DNA from 4 places in the Pseudoalteromonas simplex genome. Region 4 is predicted to be linked to each of the others. Evidence: predicted binding sites of a transcription regulator. Region 4 holds the regulator's gene; each other region holds the start of a gene.

Region 1 (5,538 bases), on a different contig from region 4:
ACCCTGCTTATTAGGCCTTGGCATCATCTTGATAGGTATGCTTGTGGTGCGCTTCAAAAAAGCGAAATAAGCAATTGATGTTAGGTTTAAATTATTTTTCTGCTTTACCCGGTAATTAGTAGCATTGTCATTGTTCATTAACGTGAACAGCTATAGTATTTGCTATACATTGATTATTCAGGGTAGGGCGCATGTTACGATTTTTTTCTATAGACCAAGGTGTGATCACAGAAACAGAGCCAGCTGCTGATATGCCTCTTGCAACCGCTATTAAGAATGCCCATTGGATTGATACTATAAATCCGACTGAAGAAGAACGACAAGCGCTGGCAAGCACCCTTAATATCACCTTACCCGGCGCTGATGATGTTGAAGAAATCGAGGCCTCTTCTCGTTGCTTTATCGACCATGAAGGCTTGCATGTGCATGCGCTTTTCATGTCACCAAACGAAGGGCGCTTTAACACGGTAACCGTAGCTTGTTTGTTACAAGACAACTGTTTGCTGACAATCCGCGATGATGAACTAGCCGATTTTCGTCTATTACGACTACGTGCTCGGAAAGGGCAAGTGGCGTGTGATAATCCAAAGCAACTTTTGGTGACTTTATTTGACCAAAAAGTCGAAAACCACGCTGATATGCTTGAAGACATGCATCATCAGTTAGAAAAACTCAGTGCCTATGTACTTGAAGAGGATGACTCTGACTTAGAAGAAGCCGTTAGCCGAATTTCTCGCCTTGAAGATAATAACGGTAAGGTGCGTTTATGTTTGATGGATACGCGCCGGAATATTTCGTTTTTACTGCGCCACCTAGGAGCGCCGACAGAAGACCGCGAATCACTACGTGAAATTGTACTCGATATTGATACCCTTATGTCTCACTGTACATTTTTGTTTGATAAGGTGAATTTCTTAATGGACTCGACTCAGGGTTTTATTAACATCGAACAAAACCAAATTATCAAAACCTTCTCTATCGCCTCAGTGGTGTTTTTACCTCCAACCGTTGTCGCCAGTATTTATGGGATGAATTTTAACAGCATGCCTGAACTGCAATGGGCATGGGGTTACCCGTTTGCAATTGGCATTATGTTGCTGTCTGGCTTTGCACCTTACTTGTTCTTTAAACATAAAGGTTGGTTGTAACAAAGCATAAAAAAGCCCAGCAAATGCTGGGCAAGGGGTCTTCGGATAGACCTAGGGGGTTTAACCTTTCAATTCGCCGGTAGACGATTCAATATGCGCACGAACAAACCATTGGAATTGTTCTAAATCAGCCAGTTGGCCGGTGATCATATCTTCAGAAACTGGGTCTAGCTCACCAAGCTTATCGATAGCTGCACGGTGGTCTTTATTAACACCGTTATACACTTTATCAAGCGCTGTTAGGTGGTCAGTAACTAAGCCTTTACCAATTGAATAATCTTGCCAAGTACGGCGTTCTACAATTGATTGAGGTGTGCCAACAGGTACGCCGCCCATGGTTGCAATACGCTCTGCAATCGTGTCAGTCATCTCTTGCACTGCGCTTACTTGTGGGTCTAACATTTCGTGTACACCAATAAAATTAGGACCAACAACATTCCAATGAATGTGTTTTAAAGTGAGGTGTAAATCGATTAAAGCGACCATGCGTTGGTCTAGAATAGCAATCGTGTCCGCTGCAGCTTGGTCTTTAACACCCGGTGCTGTAAATTCTGCGATTTTTGATGATGAATTACTCATTACTCCTCCGAGATTATCTGTAAATTTCCTTTCGCTTTTAATCTAAAAAGCATGTGTAATTACACAGAAGCAAGCGTTGTGCCTAATAATTTTTAAACTATAAGGTTCTGAATTTAATAGATTAATTTTATTTAAGTCTTGAGGGAGGGTGATACTAGCTAAGAAGAAGTATGAAAACTCTGCACACCTTCTGTAAAAAATTCAGTGTGCAGATACAAAGTTACGACTTAAGAAAGTAAAGCCGCCGCTAAACGAACAAAATCAGATGAGGTTAGAATGCCCACTAGGTTGTTATCTTTATCAACCACAGGCATGCAGCCATGACGGTTTTCAACAAAAAACTTAGCAACTTCGTGTAGCGGTTGCTCTGGCGAGATACTGGTAAAATCGGTAGCCATAATATCAACCACTTTAGTTTGCTTTTCCTTGCGTTCGAGGGCGCTGGCACTGTAATTAGCCATGATATTCATTACCTGAGCAATCATGATTTTTTGTGTTAACATGCCAACCAAACCACCATGCTCATTGATCACAGGGATATGACGAACATTTTTCTCTTTCATTAGATTATGAGCATCATGCAGGGTATTTTGCGCGCTAATAGCAAATGGGTCTGGCGTCATTAAATCACTAACTAGGTGTGTCATGGCTACATCCTTACAATTAATCAAGTTGTGGTAAGTTTAGCGCTTATCTAGTTAATTTCACTTAAGTGAGATCAAAGTATTAGTGATTAACGGTGTAATTACTTATGCAGTTCAGCAGTAGGTAAAAAGATGTAATGAGGATAATTTTTACCTTTAAATATTAATTTTATGAATTATTAGCTTGTTCAATTAGCGTATAAGCATCATGCGCTTTTTCACTTGGTTTTATGCCTTTTCCTAAAATGATTGTTAATTGTACGGCTATTGTGCGCTCTAATAACGTTGACTCATGCAGTGCTGGCGAAGTTTGACTTGTGCAGGTTAATAAACCGCAGTGGGCTCTTTGCTCAAAACGTGGTTTGTTAGTGGGCTTGGTGCGTTCAACATCAACTGCCTGCTCGGCAACGAGAAACCAGTCATAACCGGTGTCTATCGTAATGTTGGCGGCTTGCAGCATACTTTGCTCAAGCGCTGAGCGCTTTGAACCGTGACGAGTCTCGTATCGAAGGATATATTGATTATCTGCAAGCTGCTTAGTTGTTAGGCCAGGAATGTTTTTATCATTCGAATGTTGGCTGCTGGTGCAGCCAATTAATACAATGGCAATATAAGCTAATAATACGTGTTTCATGATTGTCTCGCTTATTGCCAATGGCTAGTCAGTGCTTGTTGTTCGGCGTTACGATCTAACGGTTGGCCTTGAATGTGCTCGTCGATGTAACTATCAAGCGCAGGTGTTTTACTTGCTAAGCGATAGCTTTGGCTTGACATTGCGCGTTGCTCGCTCGATGCATGAAGCTGCCAAATTCCTTGTTGTTTACAAGCAATATGTGTTTGCTGGGTAGTTTTAGAATACAGCGTGTATTGGCGGCAAAAATCGCCATTAGTATTAACAAAGCTAAGCTGTGCAGTTAGGCTTCTGTTTGTATCTAATAGTGTGTTGTCGCCACTCAGTTGTTGATCTAATGCGTTGGCAATGGGTTGTTCCAAACCTTGTTGTTGAACAAAGCTAGCAATAGCGACTGTAAAAAGCACCGCAATACTTGCTGCAACGGCCATTTGTTTGCGACCAGCTAGTTTAATTTGCTGCCATTTGGATAGCGAAACGACATTCTCTTTATTATGTTGCTCGATTGTTTGTGCAAGTTCATCAGACAAGGGCATTGCATCAATCTGTGCTGCGTGTTGTTTAACTAGCATGTCAACTTCAGATAGTTCAGCTAGGCGTAAAGCGAGTTGCTCATCTTCAGCAATTGCATTACGTATTGCGTCCATTTCGTTTGCTGGTAATTCATTGTCTAAAAAAGCACTGAGTGTTTGGTCATCAATCTTCATGCGTTTTCCTTAGTGAAATCAGGCTTAATTAATTGATAAAGTGCAGCTCTGGCTCGTGACAATTTACTCATCACGGTGCCAACAGGTATTTCGAGGGTGTGCGCAACATCTTTGTAAGCCATACCTTGCACTGCCACGAGGGATACAATAGCGCGTTGTTCATCTGGCAAGGTTGTTAAAGCGTTATTTACCCGCTGCAAAGTCTCTTGGGTTGCGAAACTCTCTTGTTCATCGTCACAGATGGGTTCTTGAAGTTCTGTATTTTGAACTGCCTTTAAGCGCACTTTTTGCGAGCGGTATACGTCGATCCAAACATTGCGACAGATCTTGAAAGCCCATTTTAGTGGTTCAATATCATCGGGCATGCCTTTTTGTAAAAGTTTCTCGATGGTCATTTGTACAATATCATCGGCATCTGCTTGATTGCCGGTAAGCGAAAATGCAAAACGTCGCAGCGCTGGTAATAAACTGGTTACTGTATTTGTCATAGTTTCCCTTATTGGTTAGGGTAAGGGCCGATTAATGAAGTAACTCATCAATGATTCAGCCAACTCACACTACTATAACGAGCAAGAAAAAGTTTTATTCCCAATAAATGCAATTTTTCTTTCACTGAAACGTTATAGTAGTACCTAACTAAATGAGAAGTCACTGTAACATGAAATTGAAATCAGTCATTTTAAGTAGTTTGCTGTTTACTTCAAGTACGCTATCAGCTGCGATTATCAAGCCAATAAATGGTGTGATAGAACAGGTAGATCCTGTTATTAATCAACTTGAACCGCGCATAACCAGCCAAGTAGAAAGCATACGCAAACATGAGTTAATCGACGACGCAACAGCCATTGTGACCTCGCTACCCAAAAGGCTAGAGATACTCAATCAGTTACAGGCTCCTGCATTTGTTGAAGTCGATGTTGAGCATGGTTTTCGTGCAGTTGAAAGGCAATGGATAATGCTGGCGAATGAACAGCATCAAGAAAAACTGTTGCAAATTGGCGCGCAAATTATCGTCACTAAACAATACACGTCATTGGGTTTGTCATTAGTGCGGTTTGTTGTCCCGACCAATTACGATTCAAAAGCGCATTTGCAACGTTTACTTTCACTCGATGATGCAGCGTTATTGGACAGAAATCATATTTATCAAGCGCAAAATGGTTCTCAACAAGATGCGTCTTCATCAAAGCTTACAGCAACGTGTGACTGGCCTGTGAAAATTGGCATGATTGATAGTGCGATTGATACGACTCATCCGGGATTTAGTAACACACAGATAAAAACGCAGTCATTTCTTGCAAATGACTTAGTTTCACCCGATTTGCACGGCACTGCGGTTGCTGGCGTTTTGGTAGGTAAGTATGGGCAGCTCATGCCGTTATTAACTGAGGCAACATTATACAGCGCGGCGGTGTTTTATCAGCAGTCTGATTTATCACAAGGGGCGACATTAGCTGCAATAGTTGAAGCACTTGATTGGTTGGTTGCTAACGAGGTGCCTGTTATCAATATGAGTTTTACTGGGCCCGACAACGCTATTTTAGCGGCAGCAATCAATGCTACAGCGGCTAAACAAGTAACTTTAGTGGCGGCTGCAGGCAATGAAGGACCTGCTGCGCTGCCACTTTATCCTGCGGCATACCAACATGTCATTGCTGTCACGGCACTAGATAGCCAAAACCGAATTTATCGCTGGTCAAATAAAGGTGATTATATTGATTTTGCGGCATTAGGCGTCAATGTCATGACGTTAAAAGCTGGGGGGGATCTTGGTCGGGAATCTGGAACCTCTATTGCCGCGCCGCGTATTTCAGCGGCGGCTGCATGCT
Region 2 (5,538 bases), on a different contig from region 4:
TTGCTGGTGGTTCAGAGTTTGATATTCAGCAAGCTTACCTTATGGCTACCCGCCAGAGTGAAAACGAAATGCCTTACGGTAATATCGTTGCACTAAATGAGAACTGTGCAATTTTACATTACACGCATTTTGAACCTAAAGCGCCGCAAACGCATCATTCTTTCCTTATTGACGCTGGTGCAAACTTTAATGGTTATGCTGCTGATATCACACGTACTTATGACTTTAAAAAGTCAGGTGAATTTAGCGACTTAATTAAAGTAATGACTGAGCATCAAATCGCTTTAGGTAAAGCATTAAAGCCAGGTCTGTTATACGGTGAATTGCATTTAGATTGTCACCAGCGTGTAGCGCAAGTACTAAGCGACTTTAATATTGTGAAATTACCAGCCGCTGAAATTGTGGAACGTGGTATTACGTCGACGTTCTTCCCGCATGGTCTTGGTCACCACCTTGGTTTACAAGTTCACGATATGGGTGGCTTTATGGCTGATGATACAGGTGCGCACCAAGCACCACCAGAAGGTCATCCTTTCCTACGTTGCACTCGCTTAATCGAAAAGAACCAAGTATTTACTATTGAACCTGGTTTATACTTTATCGACTCGTTATTAGGTGACCTTGCGCAAACTGACAACAAACAGTTTATTAACTGGGAAAAAGTTGAAGCGCTTAAGCCATTTGGCGGTATCCGTATTGAAGATAATATTATCGTTCATGAAGATAGCCTAGAAAACATGACGCGTGATCTACACTTAGATTAACGATAAAGGTTCGTGAATATCGGGGCCAATAGGCCCCATTTTTTTAGATAAGCAATTATGTCTGAATACCAATATCCGGCTGAGCCGGTTTTTTACCAAGAAGAAATCAAAAAAAGCACCTTTATTGTGCATATTGCCCACACTCCTGATCTTGCGGCAGCAAAAGCCTTTATTAAAGAAATTCAAGATAAATACAGCGATGCTCGTCATAATTGCTGGGCACATGTTGCGGGTAACCCTGGTGGCAGTCATGTGTATGGTTTTTCTGATGATGGCGAGCCTAATGGCACGGCTGGTAAGCCAATGCTTAATGTATTAACAGGTTCTGGTATTGGTGAAATTACAGCGGTGGTAACCCGTTATTTCGGGGGCATCAAGCTTGGTACAGGTGGGCTAGTTCGCGCTTACGGCGGTAGTTTAAATAATGCCATGCGCGAGCTTAAAACCATTACCAAGGTACCGAGTGTTGAGCTGGTTGGCCAAAGTGATTACAGCGTACAAGGTGCAATCGAGCAGTTATTAAAAAATCAGTATCAGGTGCTTAATATCGAAAAACAATTTGCAGAGAACATCACTTGGCAAATTGAAATCGATAGCCGTCAGGCAGAGCAAGCGATTGCTGATATCCATGAATTGACTCATGGCGGAGTGAGCCTAAAAGTCAGAAAAGTTTGAAATGTAAAAATAATACATTCCGTTTACTTACAATTAAGGCTGTAAGACAATAAACTGTATTAGCTAAACATTTAATAAGAAAGCGATACGCCTAGATGCAATTTCGTACCATAATAAAAATTCTCGGCCAGCTGGTGGCGTTATTTAGTATCACTATGGTGCCACCGGCACTGGTGTCTTTGATCTACAAAGACGGTGGTGGTGTGCCATTCGTTCTCGCTTTTATCTTTAGTGTTGTAATTGGTTTAGCGGCTTATTATCCAAACCGTCATGAACATGGTGATCTTAAAGCCCGTGAAGGCTTCTTGATAGTGGTCTTGTTCTGGTTAGTACTAGGTACCTTCGCAGCGGTGCCTTTAGTGTTCTTACAAGAACCTAACCTCTCCCTAGCTGACTCCGTATTTGAGGCCTTTTCTGGGCTGACAACGACAGGGGCTACCGTACTTACGGGCATAGAATACCTACCTAAATCAGTGCTCTTTTATCGCCAGCAACTGCAATGGCTAGGTGGCATGGGGATCATCGTACTCGCGGTCGCGGTACTGCCTATGCTAGGGGTCGGTGGCATGCAGCTATACCGTGCAGAAACACCTGGTCCGGTTAAAGACTCAAAAATGACACCGCGTATTGCCGATACTGCAAAGCACCTTTGGTATATCTATGTATCGCTGACGATTGCCTGTACGCTTGCATACTGGGCTGCAGGGATGGATTGGTTTGATGCAATATGTCATGCATTCTCTACGATTGCGATTGGTGGCTTCTCTACCTACGACGCATCAATGGGGCAGTTTGATAGCCCATTAATTAACTTTATCTGTGTCGTGTTTTTACTGATTGCAGCCATTAACTTTTCGCTGCACTATGCAGCTGTATCGTCACGCAATATTCGTGTTTATTTACGCGACCCTGAATTCAAAGTGTTTTTATTGATTCAATTAGCATTGGTCATTGTCTGCTTTACTGTGCTGTCATCAAATAATATTTATGCCGATGGTGATGAGACTCTCGACCAAGCCATGTTCCAAGCGGTTTCAATGAGTACAACCGCGGGATTTGCGACTGATAACTTCTCAGCATGGCCGCTGTTCCTACCTATTTTACTTATCTTTTCAAGTTTTATTGGCGGCTGTGCCGGATCTACCGGTGGTGGTATGAAGGTCGTGCGGGTGTTCTTACTTTACCTACAAGGTATTCGTGAACTTAATCGTCTAGTGCATCCGAGGGCTATTTATTCAATTAAATTAGGCCGAAAAGCACTCCCAGATAAAGTTGTAGAAGCCGTTTGGGGCTTTTTCTCAGCCTATGCGTTAGTGTTCGTCATTATTATGTTGGCGCTGATGGGCACCGGTATGGATAACATCAGTGCATTCTCAGCAACCGCTGCTTGCTTAAATAACTTAGGCCCTGGTTTAGGTGAAGTCGCCGCTCATTACGGCGCGATTTCTGATACGGCAAAATGGCTACTTACTATTGCGATGGTATTTGGTCGTTTAGAAATATTTACTTTATTAGTGTTATTTACCCCAACGTTTTGGCGAGGGTAAACGGCGGATAACTCTCTAGGAATGGAGATCAAAAAGTGCCAAAAACCCAAAAACAATTAAATTTAGAAAAGTTAACCTGTATTCCTGCTGGTAGCTTAGTTGATGTGGAAATTATCACACCAACAAATAGTAAGCGTGTGAAAACAGAGTTTATTGGCTTGATGAATGAGCAATACATCATCTTAAATTACCCTTCCTCAAAGCGATTGGCGAACGGCAGTGATTTCATCAAAGACGGTGTGATGGTGATTATACGGGCTGTGCTCGAAGCGGGTGGTGGGCAAGTGATTGCTTTTCGTCAGCAAATAAACGCCTTATCATCGCACCCTTATCGCTTAATTTTTCTCGACTTTCCTCAGCAAGTGCAGCTTTATAGCTTGCGTAGTGAAGCGCGTATTCCTACTTTATTCCCTGCAAACTTAGTGATTTCGGAGCAAAAATTGGCAGGGCTTATTAAAGATATTTCTGTGACAGGTGTGCAGTTTGATATTAATAGCAAGGAGGACTTAAGCGCTTTTAAAGGACAAAGCTGCCAAATCACCCTAAGTAAACGTGAGTTTAGTGGCAAGGTATGCAGCGTACGCAAGCGAGCGGGTGGCTTTATGTTTGGTGTGCAACTTGATACCAGTGAAGATGAAATGAAAAAATTCATGGAAGAGCACTTAATTGACCTTTCAGTGTTGGATAGTTAATGCCAATTCGCCATTTTGCAACAAAATGGCTATTTTCCTCAATTTAACCCTACAGATATTAAAATTATTTTATAAATAAATTTAAATAACCAATTAAATCAATGTATTACTAATTAAATTAATTTCGATTTTTTTCTTTAAGTTTTGTTGTTCAGATAGAGTTTATTTTCCAATCCCTAACTTTTCTGTTTTCTAATCCGAATTAATCGCTATTGTCTCCATTTTAATCTTTGTAACTTATTGATTTTAAAGGTGACAAAAAACCAACCACCGAGCTTGTTGCAAAACAGCAACAAATAAATCGCGTTATTTCCCCCTAATTCTCGGTATTTTAATTTAATACACTGATTTTATTGTTCTTTTTAACTTTGGCATCGAAGTTGAAATAGTCTTAGCGAACACAGAGAAAAACTGATTCAGGAACATATCCTTTATCACAGTTGAGACAACATTGAAGGAATAGTGATTATGAAAACGTTACACAAAACTTTAGCACTTGTAGCTCTTGCAACTTCATCTGCAGCATTTGCCGCTGACTTTGACACATTAGATGTTAATGGTGATGGCGCAATCAGCAAAAGCGAAGCATCTGTAAGCGAAGCATTAATGAGCCAATTTAAAGAGCTTGATACAGACGGCAACGGTGAGCTGTCAAAACAAGAGTACTCAAAAGCTTAATTTCATTGTAAGGACGCACTGAAAAGGATTTCTAACTCAAGACAACACATTTTGAAGGAATGACATTATGAACACAGTAAATAAAACACTAGCACTTATGGCACTTGTATCTTCATCTGCAGCATTTGCGATGAGTGACTTCGATACCTTAGATGTTGATGGCAATGGTGTTATCAGCCAAAGCGAAGCATCGGTAGATGCAGAGCTTATGAGCAAATTCAGTAAACTAGACACTGACGGTAACGGTGAGTTATCGAAACAAGAATTTTCAAAAGCTTAATGTGATTAAGCAAAACCAGTTTATTTAGCTGATTAGTTCTGAGCTGCCAAAGACAGCCTAAATGGATAAGGGAATCCATGACAAAGGACAACACTGGAAGTGTGATCAGCTAACACTTTTAATATTGAAGGAATATGATTATGAAAACAGTAAACAAAACATTAGCTTTAATCGCACTTGCATCATCATCAGCAGCTTTTGCAGCATCTGACTTTGACACTCTAGACGTTGACGGTAATGGCGTGGTTAGCAAAAGTGAAGCAGCCGTTGACGCAAAAATTATGTCGCAGTTTAAAACACTAGATGTGAATGGCGACGGCGTTCTTACTGAAGCTGAGTTCTCTGAAGCCGAATAACTGAATTAGTACGTAGTTATACCAGTTTCCACTAAGCAAGGATCTCAGAAACGGATTTCACTCTTTTAAAATTTAAGGTAGTTATTATGAAACAGTTAAGCACAACAATCGCAATTTTAGCACTAGCAACATCATCAGCAGCCTTTGCACAAGGCGTAAGCTTTGCAACGTTCGATACCGACGGTGATGGTGTGATCAGCAAAGAAGAAGCGTCTGCAAATATGCAGCTTGAAAAGTTATTTCCAGAGTTAGATAGCGATGGTAATGGCGAACTTTCAAAAGAAGAGTTTGCTCAAATTCAGTAGAATCTTTTAGAAAAGTTAGGTACTTTCACTTCAAGAGTCGTAAAGCAGCTGTCATGGCTGCTTTTTTCGTTTATAAGCGTTCGTTTACAAGAAGATAGCACTTACTTGGAATAGCTTTTCAACAACTGTAATGTGCTTTTTATCAATCAAGAACATGATAACGTGGTCGCCAGACTGAATAACGGTATCGTCATGGGCAATCAGCACATCATCGTTACGTACAATTGCACCAATGGTAGTT
Region 3 (5,538 bases), on a different contig from region 4:
ACCGTATTTATGCAAGTGAATTACTTAGGTAGTGATTATTTTCCACAAGCTATCACTATCGCGCTTTTCTTTTTATCACTACCGCTTCAAGGTTTGTTGTGGCTAGGCCGCCGTGCAGAAACCCGTTTAGAGCCAGCAATGCTAAGTTGGTATACCGAGCTGCACAGTAAAATGAAGGCGCATGGTTATCAGTCACAATTAACGACTGAAAAACCACGCTACACTGACTTAGCTCAATTATTAAAAGATATGTTCGAAAAAATGGATAAAGCCTTCACTAAAGAACACTTCTAATCGCGAACAAACTGGCTCACATAAAACGATAAAGTTACTTTTTGTGGGCCTTGTTGCTCTATCTGCTGCCAATGCTCTGGGCGAAACTTCCACGCAAACGGCGTCATCATAATTAAATGTTTAATCTCATCGACAGACAACAGCACCTGTTGCTCTAATAAGTTTATCGACTCTTTGCTAAAGCCTGCTGGTGGCTCTATCTCTGTATGCGGTTTCACATCGGCATAAATAAACGCTTTTAACTCTTTAAGGTGCCAAGGGCCAGGACTTGCAACAATTAAACTAGCTTGCGGCTTGGCAAGGCGGGCAAGCTCTTGTGCAAATAAAGGGGCAAACACACTAACAAGCACATCAGCCTGCGCATCTGCAAAAGGGGCTTGGCTAATCGACGCGACACTAAAATGCGCATTTTCGTAACGCTTAGCAGCGTATTTGACCGCGGGCTTAGAAATATCGACACCATATACATCGGCACTCGACTGCGCTGCTATAGCTTGAGTATAAAAACCTTCACCACAGCCTAAATCAATCACTGAACTTGGTTCGAGAGATGCCACTAACTCAGCTAAAGCCTGCTGTAAAAACAAATAGTGTCCGGCACTTAAAAAAGCGCGGCGAGCCTGCACCATTTCAAGGTTATCGCCCGGTTGTTTCGACTTTTTATTTTGCACGGGAAGTAAATTGACATAACCCTCTTTGGCGATATCAAAACTGTGGTTATTGTCACAACGGTAAGTTTTGTCGTTTAGAGTGAGTTCAAGTTTGCAAAGCGGGCAGTGGTAGTGAAGACTCATGAGTCTAAATAGTCCTTATCATAAAAGGTTTTAACCCAATGAGGGCGATAGGTGATCATCAAGGTAATGGCCATGCCATTGAGCATTGCTTCAGGAAACCAAATTATGGCACACAGAATCAGATAATTTTCTGAAATCTCAATAAAACTGTAATCACCAAGCAAGTAATAAAACACACCGCTGGTAAGTATTTTAATACAGGCGATAACAGCAGCGGTTAAAAACGCGCATAAAAAGATATAAATAAAAAAGTGTCTCGGCAGGTAGCTATAGCAAAGCACAAAACACAAATAGCTCAATGTAATTGGTAAAAAAGCAGTAAACAATAAATGCACTGGCAGTATTGATACTGGCAACTGAGCGACTAATACCAAGAGTAAACTTGCAAGAAGGCTTGCAAAAATAGCCAGTCGCCAACCTAAAATTAGGGTCACTGCAGTAACCCCTAAAATATGCAATTCGAGGCCTGGTAATATCCCCGCTTTAATGCGCCACAGTACCGCAAGTACTAAAGCACATGCGAGCACACCAACTTGTCTTATTGGCGTTGCCAATAATTGTGATGCGCTTTGCTTATCAAAGCTGAGCCAGAGTATTATAGCCACACAGCTCCACAAAGGGAGCTGCCATTGCAATGTGTCTATCATGCGTTAAATGTTGACCAAATTGGCGCATGATCAGATGGTTTTTCGATACCTCGCAATTCGTAATCGATACCAGACTCAACACAACGCTCAGCAAGAGCTGGAGTTGCTAAGATCACATCAATACGTAGACCACGGTTGTCATCAAAACCTTTTGAGCGGTAATCAAACCACGAGTATTGCTCAGTTTTTTCTGGGTAAAGTTCACGGAAGGTATCTTTAAAGCCCCAGTTTAATAAAGTGCTTAACCATTCACGCTCTTCAGGTTGGAAAGAACACTTACCTGTTTTTAACCAGCGCTTACGGTTTGGTTCACCAATACCAATGTCGAGATCGGTCGGTGAAATATTAATGTCGCCCATCACAATAACATCTTGATCAGCCGTGTGGTTATCTTCTAAGTGAGTCATTAAATCTTTATAGAACTGACGCTTATAAGGGAATTTGGTTTCGTGGGCAATATTATCCCCTTGCGGGAAGTAGCCATTCATCACCGTTAGGTCACGACCATTTTCTTGTGTCACGGTAACACTGATCATACGACGCTGTGATTCGTCGGTATCGGTTGCAAAGCCTTTAACAACTGATTTTGGCTCTTGTTTACATAACATTGCCACGCCGTAATGTGCTTTTTGACCGTGAAAATAAACGTGATAACCCATTTTTTGTACGTCTTCTAGAGGGAAGGCTTCATCATGTACTTTGATTTCTTGTAAGCCAATAATATCTGGTTGATGTTTATCAATTACGGCTTGCAATTGGTGTAAACGAGCGCGCAGGCCGTTAATGTTAAATGAGATTACCTTCATGGTGCACCTATTATTTTTGTTTCAGTGTTTAGCGCAATTCTATCATCAAACTAGGGCTTATTCATGAGCTAATTACGAAAATCAAATTGGGTAAATGTTGATCAATTGCTGCTTAATTTAAAAACATTGTTAACTCACTATTAATTATTAAATTAAATAAATAATTCAGTTGATCTGCTTATTTTTGTTTATATAATGCGCGCAAACCACCCGTTCATATTATGTACTATTTAAAGGTAAACCATGAAAAAACAATTAGTGATGCTTTCTCTTGCATGTATCTCATTTGGCTCATTAGCAAGCAACCCGCACTACTTTTCAGCTGATAACAGTATTGAATCGAAGTTATGTAGCTTAAGTGCAAACGAAGGGTTTACCGCTGCACGTAAAGAAGCAGCAAAGCATGGCATTTCAATGTCACGTTTTTCAAAAAGCATTTTATGTAACGGTACTGACATCCGTGAGATTGCTAAAAAAGCACAATCACAAGAAGCAGCAAAAGCAGCTGTTGAAGTGTTTGCTAAAAATGAGCAAAAAGAAACTCAACTTTGCATCACTGCACTTAAAAAAGGTTTAACACCTGTGCGTGAAAAAATTGGTAACTTAAATACGTTAAAATGTAATGGCGAAGCAGTAACAGACTTCGTTAAGCGTTACCAAAACGCAGCTATCTAATAGCGGCATTTTTGTTATTTGTAAAAAGCGCTCTTCGGAGCGCTTTTTTTATGAAAAAATTACAGCACTCCATGAAAAGCTTGCTAAATCATAGGCTTAACCTCAACTTAACCGAGCTGTAAGTGCTTGATTTTAGCCAATAAGGCATTTTGGCATTCAACTTGTAACAGTCGAAGTGAATCTAATCGACTACAAGGAAATGTCTTATGAACAAGTTAACTTTAGCATCAACAATTTTAGCAGCACTAAGTCTTTCAGCATGTTCTGCAAGTAACTCTTTAGCAAAAATCGACAGTGATTTTGGCAGCCTAGATAATGACAATGACGGTTATATCTCTAAGGTAGAAGCTGACGATGATGCAATTTGGGAGCATTTTTCAAATATCGATACCAATATGGATGAGCAAATCAGCCGTACTGAATTTAATGCATACATGCAATTAAATACGGGCAAGGTAGCAACTGATAGTGAGGTATCTGAATCAGCATTTAAAGCTGAAATCGCTAAATTTGACCCAATCGAAAATGACTTTAAATCGTTAGATAACGACAAAAATGGTTATGTTTCTATTGAAGAAGCCGATGACGACGATATCGCAAATCACTTTGGCTATATGGATAGCAACAAAGATAAGCGTGTAAGCCGCACTGAATTTGTTAATTACATTAGCAAATATGGCAGCGACGTTGCCGAAGATGATGCCCTTGAAATGGTTAAAAAGAGCTAATTTCAATATTCATTCATAAAAATCCCCCAAAGCCAGTGTTTTACACTGGCTTTTTTACAATAATTTTTCCAACCTTGGCTGACTTCTGTCATAATAGTGCGTTAGTGATTTAAAATGACCTTTAGTAGCAATGGCCACAAAACGTATCAGTGATGAACAGTTAGTCGAAATCATAGAAGCCGCGATTTTTGTTGCTGGAAAACCTGTGTCTAAACGTCATTTAAAAGAGTCAGTATTAGCTGATTTAAGCGTATCTATGCCGCGCATTAATAATGCAATTGAACAAATTCAAACGCATTATCAAACCCGAGGCATTAAGCTTGTTGCAGTAGGCAGCGGTTACAGGTTTCAAGCCTGCGCTAGTTTAGCGCCTTGGCTGGCAAACTTATGGCAAGAGCGCGCACCTAAATACTCACGAGCACTACTAGAAACTTTATCCTTAATTGCTTATAGACAACCTATTACCCGTGGTGAAATTGAACAAGTACGGGGGGTTGCTGTTGGCTCAGGAATAATTAAAACCTTATTAGAAAGAGAGTGGGTTAGGGTTGTTGGCCATAAAGAGGTGCCTGGGCGCCCAGCGTTGTATGCCACAACATCCGCTTTCTTAGATTATTTTTCATTAGCTGGTTTAGATGAATTACCGCCGTTACCTGAACTTCAGGAGAGTAAAATCAACCAGTTATTGAGCGATCCTTCTGTGAGAGAACTATCTGAATGAGTAATGTAGAAACTGAAAAGTTACAAAAAGTATTAGCCCGTGCTGGCGTGGGTTCACGTCGTGAAATGGAAAAATACATCGATGCCAACCGCGTGAGCGTGAATGGTAAAGTGGCTCGTTTAGGCGACCGCGTAGAAGCAACCGATGTAATTCGTGTTGACGGTCACGTAGTGAAAATCGAAGACAAAGCCGACCGTATTTGTCGTGTGCTTATGTATAACAAACCAGAAGGTGAGTTATGTACGCGTAAAGACCCAGAAGGTCGTCGTACGGTATTTGACCGTTTACCACGTGTTGATGGCGAACGCTGGATTGCAGTTGGCCGATTAGATATTAATACCGCAGGTTTAATGCTGTTTACTAACGATGGTGAACTTGCTAACCGTTTAATGCACCCAAGCTACGAAGTAGAGCGTGAGTACTCAGCTCGTGTGTTTGGTGAAGTGACTAACGAAACGCTACGCACTTTAACAAAAGGCGTTGAGCTTGAAGATGGTCCTGCAAAATTCTTAAACATCAAACCTATGGGTGGTGAAGGTATCAACCGTTGGTTCAATGTGACTTTAACAGAAGGTCGTAACCGCGAAGTACGTCGTTTATGGCAATCACAAGATGTTGAAGTATCGCGCCTTATCCGTATTCGTTACGGTAAGTTAGAGCTTGATAAGCGCTTGCCACAAGGTGGTTGGGCTGAGCTTGATTTAGACACGGTTAACTATTTACGCAAAACAGTACAACTAGGCCGCGAAACGCAAACTAAGCTGTCGGTTATTCCTGAAAAGCGTAAAGACAAACGTGCCAAAATCAACCAAATCCGTAAGGCGGTTAAAAAGCACAATCAACGCGCTAAACAAACTAAGCGTCGTTAATCAG
Region 4 (5,538 bases):
TTGCTGATCGCTTGTAGCACTTCGCAACTGTTTACAAAAATCTTTATCTTTAAGTCTATCAGCAATTGTTGACAAGGTCTTCAAGTGCAACTGGCAATCGCCATCTGGTACGATGAGTGCCACAAAAATATCAACGGGACGATTGTCTATCGCATCAAAATTGATGGGAGATTCACTGACAATAATAAATGCATGAGGTTCATCAGCACCACTCATTCGACCGTGGGGAATAGCTATTCCTCGGCCGATACCTGTACTACCTAACTTTTCCCTGTTCAGAAAAGCATCTAGGATATCTTGTTGAGATAAATGAGGAAACTGCTGGTGAGCTAACTCGCTAATATACTCAAGAATTCTTTTTTTGCTATTAAAAAGGACCGCAGCTTTGCTGCAGTCCTGATTAGTAAGTGAACTAAGTTTCATAATTTAATGTCGAGCTAATTTCTCTTTATGCTTAATGACTTGGCGATCAAGTTTATCGATCAATGAGTCAATTGCTGCGTACATATCTTGATGTTCTGTAGAAGCGAACAACTCGCCTCCGTTTACATGTAAAGTTGCTTCTGCTTTTTGGCTTAATTTTTCTACATCTAAAATGACATGAACATTATTAATATGATCAAAATGCCTTTCTAGTTTTGCGAACTTAGTGTTTACATAGTCTCTTAATGAATCAGTGACTTCTACGTGACGACCAGTTAAATTTAGTTGCATAAGCATTTTCCTTCTATGTAAAACGTCTAAATCAGACTTTTACGCTGATTAGACGGAGGTATTGCTAGAGACTCACGATATTTTGCAATTGTACGTCTAGCTACTTTAATTCCTTGCTCAGCCAATATATCTGCAATTTTGCTATCACTCAATGGTTTAACCGAGTTTTCTGCAGCAACTAACTTCTTGATTAAAGCGCGAATTGCTGTAGAAGAACACTCACCACCATTTTCGGTGCTGACATGGCTTGAGAAGAAATATTTCAACTCAAAAATTCCCCTTGGGGTATGCATATATTTTTGTGTTGTAACCCGAGAAATCGTCGATTCATGCATTTCGACCATTTCAGCGACATCGTTTAGCACCATTGGCTTCATTGCTTCTGGGCCATGTTCAAAGAAAGCTTGCTGTTGTTGCACGATACAGTTGGTCACTTTTAGTAAAGTATCGTTACGGCTTTCTAAGCTCTTAATAAACCACTTTGCTTCTTGTAAGTGAGAACGAATAAATTGGCTGTCGCTACTTGATTTAACAGAGCGAGACATCGCTGCATATTGGCTATTCACTCTAATTTTTGGCATACAATCTGGGTTTAACTCGACTACCCAGCGGCCTTTCACTTTTTTCACTGATACATCGGGTATGACGTACTCAGATTCTTCGCGTACTATGCTATCCGCAGGCTTAGGATTTAAGCTGTGAATGAGCGTCATCACTTCTTTAAGCTCGTTTTCTTTAAGCTTAGTCTTTTTCATTAAAGTGCGATAGTCGCGACTTGCTAATAATTCGATATGCTCAGATAAAACCATTTTAGTTTCAGCTAAATATGGCGTATTGGCATCGAATTGACGAAGTTGTATACACAGGCACTCTTGTAAACTTCGCGCGCCGATACCAACTGGATCGAATAACTGTATTCTTTTTAAGACAGCTTCAACTTCATCGAGTTCGATTTCTTCTTCATCATTATTTTGATTAAAGCTTTCGACAATATCTTCGCAGCTAACCGTTAAAATACCTGAGTCATCGATAGCTTCAACGATGGCAACGGCAATCGCTTCATCGGTAGGACTAAATGGTGTGAGCTGTAGTTGCCACATTAAATATTCTTGCAGTGTTTCTGTTGAAGCACCTTGGTAAATAGACTCGTCTTCAGGCATTGGCCCAGACGATGTTGATGGGGCGGCACTCATGTACTCATCCCACGTAACATCCATAGCTAAGTCATCGCTAACCGTATCCTTACTCAGAGCATCACTGCTTTCTTGCTCGAATTCGCTAGGTGCTTCGTCGGCAGACGCGCTGACTTGTACATCGTCAGACTCCGCTTTTTGCTCATTCTTACCGATGCTTTCTTCGTTGTAATCCGCTTCTTCCACTTCAAGCAGAGGATTACTATCAAGCGCTTCTTGAATTTCTTGCTGGAGATCCAATGTACTGAGCTGCAACAAGCGAATGGCTTGTTGCAGTTGTGGAGTCATTGTAAGTTGCTGGCCCATGCGCAGCTGTAATGATTGCCTCATGTATCCCTAACAATCCTTTTTAAGTTATCGGTAACGGTGAAGACACTGTTATCGATTTATTGTCATTGTATAAGTCTAGCAGATGCTCTAGTCGGTGGCGTAATGGTTACAGCCTGAATTGCTCGCCTAGATAAACATCACGTACAGTTTGGTCAGCTAATACGTGCTCAGGTGTCCCTGATGCAATTAGCTCCCCATGAGAAACAATGTAGGCTTTTTCACAAACATCAAGGGTTTCTCGAACATTATGGTCAGTAATAAGTACACCAATACCACGATTTTTTAGGTGCTCAATAATTTTCTTTATATCTAACACCGAAATAGGATCAACACCAGCAAAAGGCTCATCTAAAAGGATAAATTTAGGATTAGCGGCTAATGCACGTGCAATTTCAACGCGGCGTCGTTCACCACCTGACAGTGCCATACCTTGGCTATCGCGAATATGTTGAATGCTAAATTCATCTAATAAGTTGTTAAGCGTCTCTTCGCGCGTTGTTTTGTTAAGATCTTTGCGGGTCTCTAATATGGCCATCAAGTTTTGGTAAACTGTTAATTTTCGAAAAATAGACGACTCTTGTGGTAGATAACCAATACCTAAGCGCGCACGGCTGTGCATTGGCAAAAGCGTGATATCGTTATCATCGATGCTTATTTTTCCTTTGTCGCTTGGTACGAGCCCTACAATCATATAGAAGGTCGTTGTTTTACCTGCACCATTTGGCCCTAACAAGCCAACAATACTGCCCGCTTCAACTTCAAGACCGACATTTTTAACCACTTGGCGGCCTTTGTAGCTTTTAGCTAAAAGCTCTGCTTTTAATGTGCTCATGGTTGGCCTTTATCGTCTTTTTTATTTTCTACAGGCACTAAAATAGTGTGTACACGATCTGTTGAGTTTTCGTCTTTTTCTGCGCTGATCAGCTGTTGAGCCATATCATAGGTAATGCTTTTTGCCGTTACTTTTTGACCCGCTTGAGTGACTTCAGCTTCGCCATTGAGTGTTAAGAAGCGTTTCGCAACATCATAACGAACTTCTTCGGCGCTGGCGCTCATCACGGTGCCATCAGCTTGCTTTTCTTCGAAGTAAGCTGGTTTGCCTGTAGCGATAATTAATTCGACTGTACCTTCGGTGTCACCGCCATGTGCCTCAAGTCGCTCTGCTGTAATGCGACGATCACCATGCACGATCTCTACGTTACCTTCGAATATGCCAACGCCATCTTTTAGTTTACCGACTTGGCGATCTGAGCTAATGCTAATTTGAGCGCCTGTTTGCTCGGCAGCTGCGCCCGAAAAGGCAATCAATAAGCTTGGGATCAGGAGTAATTTCTTCAGTTTATTGGTCATAGTATATGGTTCGTGTATGGTTAGTTAACTCAACAATTTCGGCTTTTAAATCGGCTTTTAAGCCTTTACCGGTAATTTTTAAATTCGGTCCTGTTAGTGTTACAGGTTGCTTTGAAAACATCGTCATTTTATCAATGTCGACATTAATATTTTCTGCTTTTATATCTTCGATCATACCGTTATGGGTTAAGTTTTTAGCAACTACATCCCCTTCAAAAATCAGCTGATCATTTTCGTATAAAGTAGCTTCTTTGGCTCTTACTTGCCAAACTTGCTGATCGCTATAAATAGTAAAAATAGGTTGTTCAAAAAAGGTAAACCCTAATTGTTGATACAACTCCATTTTTGCAGCTGCCACTTTATGACTAATTTTACCTTGCTCGTCATAAGCTGTTTGCTTTAGAGCAACGGCAGTGTAATCAGGCGTTGCGATGATCTCGTCTTCACTAGTTATTGTATCAGTTGACAGGTTAAAGTACGGGTACCATAACCACACCATGCAACAGACAAAAACAATACTCAGTAAAATACGGGCTATATTCATGCGCTGGTTCCATCGCTAGTTAACGGCTTGCCGTTTTCTAACATCAGTAAATCAGTTAATTCACGCACAGCTCCAAAGCCACCCGGTAATAATGTGGTGTAATGAGCCAGCTTCTTGATAAGCGGGTGTGCATCGTTTACTGCGACAGCAAAGCCAACTTTTTCCATAACTGGTAAGTCTGGACCATCATCACCAATATAGGCAATCTGTTTATCTGTCAGCCCCAGTTTATCCTTTAACTCTTGATAAGCAATCAGCTTATCTTCTTGTCCCTGATAAATGTGCTGAACTGTTAGGCTAGTCATTCGCTGCTGAACTATTTGTGAATGGCGGCCAGTAATCACTGCCACTTCAAAGCCACTATTAATGAGTGCTTTAATACCAAAACCATCTTTAGTATTGAATGCTTTAAGCTCTTCGCCATTATTACCCAAATAAATTCGACCATCAGAAAAAACACCATCAATATCACAGATTAATAGTTTTATTTTTTGAGCACGCTGACTCACATCAGGGCTCAGGGGCTGGTATAGTTCGGCGAATGTCATTGCTTAGAGAACTCCTGCTTTTAATAAGTCTTGCATATTAAGGGCACCAATTGGTGTGTTGCTTTGATCCACCACAATTAAACCATTAATACGTTTATGCTCCATAATATTTAAAGCTTCAGCCGCAAGCATGTCAGGGCGAGCCGTTGTGCATGAACGGGTCATCACTTGGCTAATTGCCGTGTTATGGATATCGATGCGCTGTTCTAAAATACGGCGTAAGTCACCATCAGTGAATAACCCGGCTAACTTTTCATCTGCACCAATCACTGCGGTCATACCAAGGCCCTTGGCTGACATTTCAATCAATGCATCTTTGATGCTTTGGGTTTCGCTAACGATTGGCGTTGCGTCGCCTGCGTGCATCACATCATCTAATGTAAGTAATAAACGTTTACCTAAGCTGCCACCCGGGTGCGAAAGTGCAAAATCGTCGGCAGTAAAACCTCGGGTTTCTAGTAGCGCAACCGCCATTGCATCGCCCATAACCAAGGTTGCAGTGGTGCTTGCCGTTGGGGCAAGGCCTAACGGACACGCTTCTTGGCTAACTTTGATGCACACATGAACATCAGACAGTTTTGCCATTGTTGAGTCTGGGTTGCCTGTTAATGAAATCATTTTTGCGCCAATGCGCTTAATAACAGGGATAATACTGAGTACTTCGCTGGTCTCACCTGAATTTGAAATACACATCACCACATCGTCGCGGGTGATCATTCCTAAATCACCGTGGCTAGCTTCGCCAGGATGAACAAAAAATGCCGGAGTGCCAGTACTTGCAAGGGTTGCAGCAATTTTATTACCTACATGGCCAGACTTGCCCATACCAATCACAATAATACGACCTGTACATTGGAAC

Evidence for each region. The regulator sigma-54, encoded in region 4, starts transcription at its own class of promoters, with help from an activator protein. The targets are predictions, from matches to a motif close to GTTGGCACGNNNNTNGNNT.
Region 1: a site for sigma-54 is predicted at 1,795-1,813, ahead of dps (DNA starvation/stationary phase protection protein Dps). Genes of this name have one in related genera too.
Region 2: a site for sigma-54 is predicted at 4,046-4,064, ahead of IRQ78_RS18955 (EF-hand domain-containing protein). Genes of this name have one in related genera too.
Region 3: a site for sigma-54 is predicted at 3,365-3,383, ahead of IRQ78_RS12495 (EF-hand domain-containing protein). Genes of this name have one in related genera too.

What each region holds. Positions count from the first base shown of each region.
Region 1 is NZ_JADILN010000011.1:78,369-83,906, reverse strand. Features, by position in the region: gene IRQ78_RS17170 (serine hydrolase domain-containing protein) at 1-70, shown strand, start outside; gene corA (magnesium/cobalt transporter CorA) at 192-1,148, shown strand; gene dps (DNA starvation/stationary phase protection protein Dps) at 1,209-1,727, opposite strand; gene IRQ78_RS17155 (CBS domain-containing protein) at 1,955-2,374, opposite strand; gene IRQ78_RS17150 (CC0125/CC1285 family lipoprotein) at 2,541-3,005, opposite strand; gene IRQ78_RS17145 (anti-sigma factor) at 3,017-3,709, opposite strand; gene IRQ78_RS17140 (RNA polymerase sigma factor) at 3,706-4,197, opposite strand; gene IRQ78_RS17135 (S8 family serine peptidase) at 4,368-5,538, shown strand, end outside.
Region 2 is NZ_JADILN010000015.1:42,771-48,308, forward strand. Features, by position in the region: gene pepQ (Xaa-Pro dipeptidase) at 1-764, shown strand, start outside; gene IRQ78_RS18940 (YigZ family protein) at 822-1,439, shown strand; gene IRQ78_RS18945 (TrkH family potassium uptake protein) at 1,535-2,986, shown strand; gene IRQ78_RS18950 (flagellar brake domain-containing protein) at 3,022-3,678, shown strand; gene IRQ78_RS18955 (EF-hand domain-containing protein) at 4,147-4,356, shown strand; gene IRQ78_RS18960 (EF-hand domain-containing protein) at 4,424-4,636, shown strand; gene IRQ78_RS18965 (EF-hand domain-containing protein) at 4,777-4,992, shown strand; gene IRQ78_RS18970 (EF-hand domain-containing protein) at 5,079-5,297, shown strand; gene trkA (Trk system potassium transporter TrkA) at 5,382-5,538, opposite strand, start outside.
Region 3 is NZ_JADILN010000005.1:207,556-213,093, reverse strand. Features, by position in the region: gene yfbV (terminus macrodomain insulation protein YfbV) at 1-294, shown strand, start outside; gene IRQ78_RS12515 (putative RNA methyltransferase) at 291-1,088, opposite strand; gene IRQ78_RS12510 (energy-coupling factor ABC transporter permease) at 1,085-1,735, opposite strand; gene xthA (exodeoxyribonuclease III) at 1,732-2,541, opposite strand; gene IRQ78_RS12500 (exonuclease III) at 2,785-3,216, shown strand; gene IRQ78_RS12495 (EF-hand domain-containing protein) at 3,423-3,944, shown strand; gene scpB (SMC-Scp complex subunit ScpB) at 4,075-4,665, shown strand; gene rluB (23S rRNA pseudouridine(2605) synthase RluB) at 4,662-5,534, shown strand.
Region 4 is NZ_JADILN010000018.1:17,444-22,981, forward strand. Features, by position in the region: gene ptsN (PTS IIA-like nitrogen regulatory protein PtsN) at 1-423, opposite strand, end outside; gene hpf (ribosome hibernation promoting factor) at 427-714, opposite strand; gene IRQ78_RS19725 (RNA polymerase factor sigma-54) at 741-2,237, opposite strand; gene lptB (LPS export ABC transporter ATP-binding protein) at 2,344-3,069, opposite strand; gene lptA (lipopolysaccharide transport periplasmic protein LptA) at 3,066-3,587, opposite strand; gene lptC (LPS export ABC transporter periplasmic protein LptC) at 3,577-4,131, opposite strand; gene kdsC (3-deoxy-manno-octulosonate-8-phosphatase KdsC) at 4,128-4,679, opposite strand; gene IRQ78_RS19750 (KpsF/GutQ family sugar-phosphate isomerase) at 4,683-5,538, opposite strand, start outside.